DNA from 2 places in the Marinobacter flavimaris genome. Region 2 is predicted to be linked to the other one. Evidence: predicted binding sites of a transcription regulator. Region 2 holds the regulator's gene; the other holds the start of a gene.

Region 1 (3,380 bases), 2.1 Mb from region 2:
CGGCGTACACTGACACTCGATGGTGGGATGACCACTGTAGCCACAGGGGCAGGGATTCATTGCAGCCACGACCTGAAATCGCGCCGGAAAATTCACCTGCCGTGCTGCCCGGCTGATCGAGATTTCGCCGGTTTCCATCGGCTCACGCAGGACCTCCAGCACCCGGCGTTCAAACTCTGGCAACTCGTCGAGAAACAGTACGCCCCGGTGAGCCAGTGAGATTTCTCCGGGCCTGGGGCTGCTGCCGCCGCCCACCAGGGCCACCGCTGAAGCGGTATGATGGGGCGCCCGGAAAGGCGGCTGGCGCCAGCCCCCGGCCCGAATCGGCAGCCCGGCCACCGAATGCACGCTGGCGACTTCCATGGCGGAGCCATCATCCAGCCCCGGAAGAATGCCGGGCAAACGACTGGCCAGCATACTCTTGCCGGTTCCCGGTGGGCCGAAGAACAGCAGATTGTGGCTGCCTGCCGCAGCCACTTCCAGTGCACGGCGGGGAACTCGCTGACCACGGACATCCGACAGGTCCGGCACTTCCCTGTTGCTGCCCGGCGCCTGTTCCAGCGAGGACCTGGGCACCGGCACCAGGCGGGCGCGGCCACTCAGGTGCTCGCACACGGCCAGCAGGTGGCCGGAAGCCAGAACGTCACCCTGGCTGGCCAGGGCCGCCTCCTCGGCATTGCCCTGGGGAACCAGCAGGTTTCGTTGCTCCTGCCGGGCGGCTAATACCGCCGGCAGCACGCCTTTAAGCGGCCTCAATGCACCATCAAGGGACAATTCGCCGAGAAATTCGCAGTCCGAAAGGCTCTCGGCCGGAATCTGGCCCGAGGCCGCCAGAATGCCCAGGGCAATAGGCAGATCAAAGCGACCACCCTCTTTGGGCAAGTCGGCAGGGGCAAGATTAATGGTGATTCTCCGGGCGGGGAACTCGAACCCGGCGTTCAGAAGGGCACTGCGAACACGCTCTTTGCTCTCCCTTACACCGGTTTCCGGCAGCCCCACAATCGAGAGCGCAGGCAAGCCGCCTGAGAGATGGACTTCAACGGTAACGGCGGGCGCCGACACGCCAATGGTGGCGCGGGAATGAACGATAGCAAGCATGACAACCTTCCATGGTAATGACCGGAACTGCTTGCCCGGCGTCCTGCCGGGCGTGTCCGTGGTTTACTGTTTTGGCAGGGAATTTTCCAGTTCGGCTACCCGCTTCTCGAGTGCGTCCACCTTTTCACGGGTCTTCAGCAGGACCGCCTGCTGGGCGTCGAACTCTTCCCTCGTTACCAACTCCAGGCGGGACAGGACGGACATCACGGTGGCCCGGGCCTGGGTTTCAAAATCTTCCCGTGCAGCGCGGGCCATGTCCGGTACAAACTGGCCAAACTGGCCCTGCAGCTGAGCAAAAATATCCTGTGGACCTTTCACACATCACCTCACACATTTCTGAAATATCCGGCTTCGACTAAAAGAGAGGGCCTGTTACCGGTTTGCAGGAGTGTATCACACCGCAGCCCCTGCCATACTGTAGGCGGTCGGCCCTATAATAGCGGTCGAACGGTCAGGCAGCCCGCTCCAATTTGGCTCACTGGCCGGCTACCCGCTTCATTTTGGTGCACAACTTTGCGCCATTCTGGTACGCGGATATCGTAGCCTGTTGTTTTAAATATATTTTTTTGCGTTGGCATACCCGATGCTAAAGCTCTCGTACGCAATCCGCACGATTGGTGTGCGAGGTGGCAGCATCCCGAGCTCAACAACCGGCCGACGGGCCCTCACTGTTGAGACGGCTTTACCAAGGAGAAAGCAATGAAACTTGTGACAGCGATCATCAAGCCTTTCAAATTGGACGATGTCCGTGAGGCATTATCCGAGATTGGCGTTCAAGGCGTAACCGTCACTGAAGTCAAAGGCTTCGGTCGGCAAAAAGGCCACACAGAACTCTATCGTGGCGCGGAATACGTGGTGGATTTCCTGCCCAAGGTGAAGGTGGAAGTTGCTATCGGCGACAACCTTCTGGACCAGGTTATCGAGTCCATCACCAAGGCGGCCAACACCGGCAAGATCGGTGACGGCAAGATCTTCGTGACTGAACTGGCTCAAGCCATCCGGATCCGGACTGGCGAAACCGGCGAAGAAGCGGTCTGAACCAGCTCTGATTTTTCGATCAGCCAACGCAAAAAAATTTATAACCTGAAAAGCCTCGTGCGGAGGGCTTCATATGGAAAGCAATCTTAATCACATTTTTGAACTCCAGTATGCGCTGGATACCTTTTACTTCCTGATTTGCGGTGCCCTGGTCATGTGGATGGCCGCTGGCTTTGCCATGCTGGAAGCCGGCCTGGTGCGTGCCAAGAACACCACTGAAATCCTGACCAAGAACGTGGCCCTGTTTGCGGTCGCCTGTACCATGTACCTGATTGTCGGCTACGACATCATGTACGACGGCGGTATCTTCCTGAGCGGTGTAACAACCGTTGCCGAGATGGACGACGCAGCGATCGCGGGCGTTATTGCAGCCTCCACTGAAGCCGGCTTCGGCGACATGGGCGAATACAGTGGCGCTTCTGACTTCTTCTTCCAGGTTGTTTTCGTTGCAACCGCCATGTCCATCGTTTCCGGCGCCGTGGCTGAGCGCATGAAGCTCTGGGCCTTCCTGGCTTTCGCCATCGTTATGTGTGGCTTCATCTACCCGATGCAGGGTTCCTGGACCTGGAACGGCGACGCGGTATTCGGCATGTACGAGCTGAGCTACAGCGACTACGCCGGTTCCGGTATCGTTCACATGGCAGGCGCAGCAGCGGCCCTGGCAGGCGTTCTTCTCCTCGGTGCCCGTAAAGGCAAGTACGGCGCCAAAGGCGAAATCCGTGCCTTCCCGGGCGCCAACCTGCCCCTGGCAACGCTTGGTACCTTCATCCTCTGGATGGGCTGGTTCGGCTTTAACGGCGGCTCCACCCTGAAGCTGGGTGGCATCGGTGTCGCCAACGAAGTTGCCAACGTGTTCCTGAACACCAACGCAGCTGCAGCCGGTGGCCTGATTGCCGCCCTGATCGTGGCACGCCTGATGTTCGGCAAAGCGGACCTGACCATGGCCCTGAACGGTGCCCTGGCTGGCCTGGTTGCCATCACTGCAGAGCCGGCGGATCCTTCTCCCCTGCTGGCCACCATCATCGGCGCCATTGGCGGCACCCTGGTTGTCTTCTCCATCGTAACCATGGACAAGCTGCGCATTGACGACCCGGTCGGTGCCATCTCTGTCCACGGCGTGGTGGGTATCTGGGGTATCTTCGCGGTTCTCCTGTCCGACGCAGACGCTACCTTCATGGGTCAGCTGGTCGGCATGCTCACCATCTTCATCTGGGTGTTCGTCACCAGCCTGATCGTCTGGGGCA
Region 2 (3,380 bases):
GTCCGCCACCGACAGCCAGCTGACCTTTGAACGGGAAGCGGTGATTGAGCAGAATGGCAACCTGTTCCGCGGCGACGTGATTCACTATGATACCGCTGGCCGCGTTGTAACCGCAGAAGGCGGCGCCGAGACCGGCGATGGCACTGGCCGGGTAGAAATGGTGATCCAGCCGCGAAGCGCCGACAGACGCACTGACAAACAGGAAACCGATGGCAGTTCTGAGAGCCAGTAACCTGGCAAAGAGTTACAAACAGAAAAAAGTGGTTATCGATGTGTCCCTGGAAATCCGAAGCGGGGAAATTGTTGGACTGCTAGGCCCCAACGGCGCCGGGAAAACCACCTGTTTCTACATGATCGTGGGGCTGGTACCTGCCGATCACGGGCGGATAACTATCGACAGCCGGGATATCACGCCGCTGCCGATGCACGGTCGGGCCCGCCAAGGCATCGGCTATCTGCCACAGGAAGCCTCGGTTTTCCGCAAACTGTCTGTGCGCGACAACATCATGGCGATCCTTGAGACGCGGCAGGGCCTGACCAAGGCAGACCGGCAGAAAAAGCTCGAGGAGCTGCTGGAGGAATTCCACATCACCCATATACGGGACAGCGTTGGTATGGCCCTGTCCGGTGGTGAGCGGCGACGGGTGGAAATTGCCCGGGCCCTGGCCATGGAGCCGGCTTTCATCCTGCTGGATGAGCCCTTCGCCGGTGTGGACCCCATATCCGTCAGTGACATCAAACACATCATCCGGCACCTTCGGGACAAAGGCATTGGCGTTTTGATCACCGACCACAACGTGCGTGAGACCCTGGACATCTGCGAGAATGCCTACATTGTTTCCGGCGGCCACATCATCGCCTCCGGCAATGCCGACGCCATCCTGGCCAACCAGCAGGTCAAGGAAGTCTATCTCGGCGACGAATTCAGACTCTGACACCCAATGGCTGATTGTTTTGATGATCTGTAGCAAGTAAACTCGGCAAAGAACTTGCTAGGGTAAATTAAAATCACGGCAAGTAACCGGCATATAAAGATTTTTTCACGACTTATGACACAACGCGCTGATGAGTGACGGATCCTGAACCATGGTTATGAAAGCCTCCTTACAGTTAAAGCTGGGTCAAAGCCTGACCATGACGCCCCAGCTGCAACAGGCGATCCGGCTTCTCCAGCTCTCCACTCTCGACCTCCAGCAGGAAATCCAGCAGGCACTGGAATCCAACCCCATGCTGGAGACCTCCGAGGACGATGACCAGACCGACGCAGCCAGCGAAAACGACGAGCGCGAGGCCAACGCCACCGAGTCCGCCGCTGAAGCTGCCCCGGAACCGGCCAGCGACTGGGATGAATCCGAGAACGGCCCGGACTGGTCCTCGGAGAACGAGATTCCTGACAACATTCCGGACGATCTGCCGGTTGATACCGCCTGGGACGACATCTACCAGTCCGCACCAGCGCCGGCAGCCCGCAACGACGACGAAAACGATCACGATTTCGAAACCCGTAATTCCCCGACCGAAACGCTTCAGGATCACCTGGAATGGCAGCTCAATCTGACGCACCTCAGTGAACGGGACCAGGCCATTGCCCATGCCCTGATGGATGCAGTGGACGAACGGGGCTATATCACCAGCCCGCTGGAGGAAATCCACGCCGGACTGCTGGATGAGAACGATGAAGACCCCCTTGAACTGGATGAAGTGGAAGCCGTGCTTCACCGCCTGCAACACTTTGATCCGCCCGGCGTGTTTGCCCGGGACCTACAGGAATGCCTGCTGATCCAGCTCAACCAGCTGCCGCCGGAAACACCCTGGCTGGCCCAGGCACGCCTTGTAATTACCCATTACATCAACCTGCTGGGCAACCGCGATTACGCCCAGTTGCTGCGCCGCAGCCGCCTGAAAGAAGACCAGTTGCGGGATGTCCTGGCGCTGATCACCGGCCTGAATCCGCGGCCGGGCGATGTCATTGACCGGGCCGAACCCGATTATGTGATTCCGGACGTGATCGTTCGCAAACACAATGGCCGCTGGCGTGTTGAGCTGAATCCTGAAATTGCACCGCGCATCCGGGTCAATGCCAGCTATGCTTCTCTTATAAGGCGTGCGGACAGCAGTGCCGACAACACCTACCTGCGGGATCAGTTGCAGGAGGCGAAATGGTTTATCAAGAGCCTGCAGAGCCGCAATGAAACCCTGCTGAAAGTGGCGACCCGTATTGTCGAGCACCAGCAAGGATTCCTGGATCAGGGTGAAGAAGCCATGAAACCGCTGATCCTCTCTGATATCGCCCAGGCGGTTGAGATGCATGAGTCCACGATTTCCCGGGTCACCACCCAGAAATACATGCACACCCCCCGGGGAATTTTCGAGCTGAAATATTTCTTCTCCAGCCATGTCAGCACTGACGAAGGCGGTGAATGTTCTTCCACGGCGATCCGCGCGATGATCAAAAAGCTGATTGCCGCGGAAACGCCCAAAAAGCCGTTGAGCGACAGTAAAATTGCAGCCATGCTAGGAGAACAGGGAATCAAGGTTGCGCGACGCACCGTTGCCAAGTACCGGGAGGCCATGCACATTCCGCCTTCGAACGAACGCAAGCGGCTGGTCTGAACACCCCGGGGTCCGGGCGCAACGTACTATTTGCCGGCGCACAATGCGCCAGCACCCAGACCGGCTCCCGGGAGCCGGAACGATGACAACAGGAGACGCCTATGCAACTCAATATTTCAGGCCATCACGTAGAACTTACTCCCGCACTGAAGGATTATGTTTCAGAGAAGTTCCAGAAGCTCGAGCGTCACTTTGACCACATCAGCAACTGCCAGGTAACCCTGGAAGTGGAGAAGGTGCGCCAGATTGCGGAAGCCACGCTGCACGTGGTTGGTGGTGAGATTCACGCAAAGGCAGAAAATGAGGATATGTACGCAGCCATCGATGCCCTGATCGACAAGCTTGACCGTCAGATCCTCAAGCACAAGGAAAAGAATGTAGACCGGATGCACGGAAACGGCTCTCGCTAACTGACTGTTTTCATGCAATTCATCTAATCGAGCTGCGACATGAGTAACGTGTCGCAGCCTTTTTTTTAACGGAAACGCAGTCGATCCATGAGCGACACATCCCTGACCATAGAGAACATTCTTGCTCCGGAGCTCACCCTCTGCAGGGTAGCTGCGTCCAGCAAGAAACGGGCCCTGGAGTTTATTGCCGAGCAGATAAACCATCAGGACAACACGCTCAGCGAGACCCAGCTCTTCAACAACCTGATTTCCCGCGAGCGCCTGGGCAGCACCGGCATTGGCCAGGGAATCGCCATTCCCCACTGCCGTCTGGAAGGACTTGATCACGTGGTGGGCGTGCTGATGACGCTGGAAGAA

The links. The regulator sigma-54, encoded in region 2, starts transcription at its own class of promoters, with help from an activator protein. The targets are predictions, from matches to a motif close to ANTGGCATNNANNTTGCTNT.
Region 1: glnK (P-II family nitrogen regulator) is a predicted target of sigma-54. The motif match lies at 1,669-1,688, and genes of this name have one in related genera.

Annotation. Positions count from the first base shown of each region.
Region 1 is NZ_CP171359.1:4,249,217-4,252,596, reverse strand. Features, by position in the region: gene ACGK9W_RS19815 (YifB family Mg chelatase-like AAA ATPase) at 1-1,098, opposite strand, end outside; gene ACGK9W_RS19810 (accessory factor UbiK family protein) at 1,162-1,416, opposite strand; gene glnK (P-II family nitrogen regulator) at 1,798-2,136, shown strand; gene ACGK9W_RS19800 (ammonium transporter) at 2,210-3,380, shown strand, end outside.
Region 2 is NZ_CP171359.1:2,155,592-2,158,971, forward strand. Features, by position in the region: gene lptA (lipopolysaccharide transport periplasmic protein LptA) at 1-232, shown strand, start outside; gene lptB (LPS export ABC transporter ATP-binding protein) at 210-935, shown strand; gene ACGK9W_RS10100 (RNA polymerase factor sigma-54) at 1,087-2,613, shown strand; gene hpf (ribosome hibernation promoting factor) at 2,715-3,023, shown strand; gene ptsN (PTS IIA-like nitrogen regulatory protein PtsN) at 3,111-3,380, shown strand, end outside.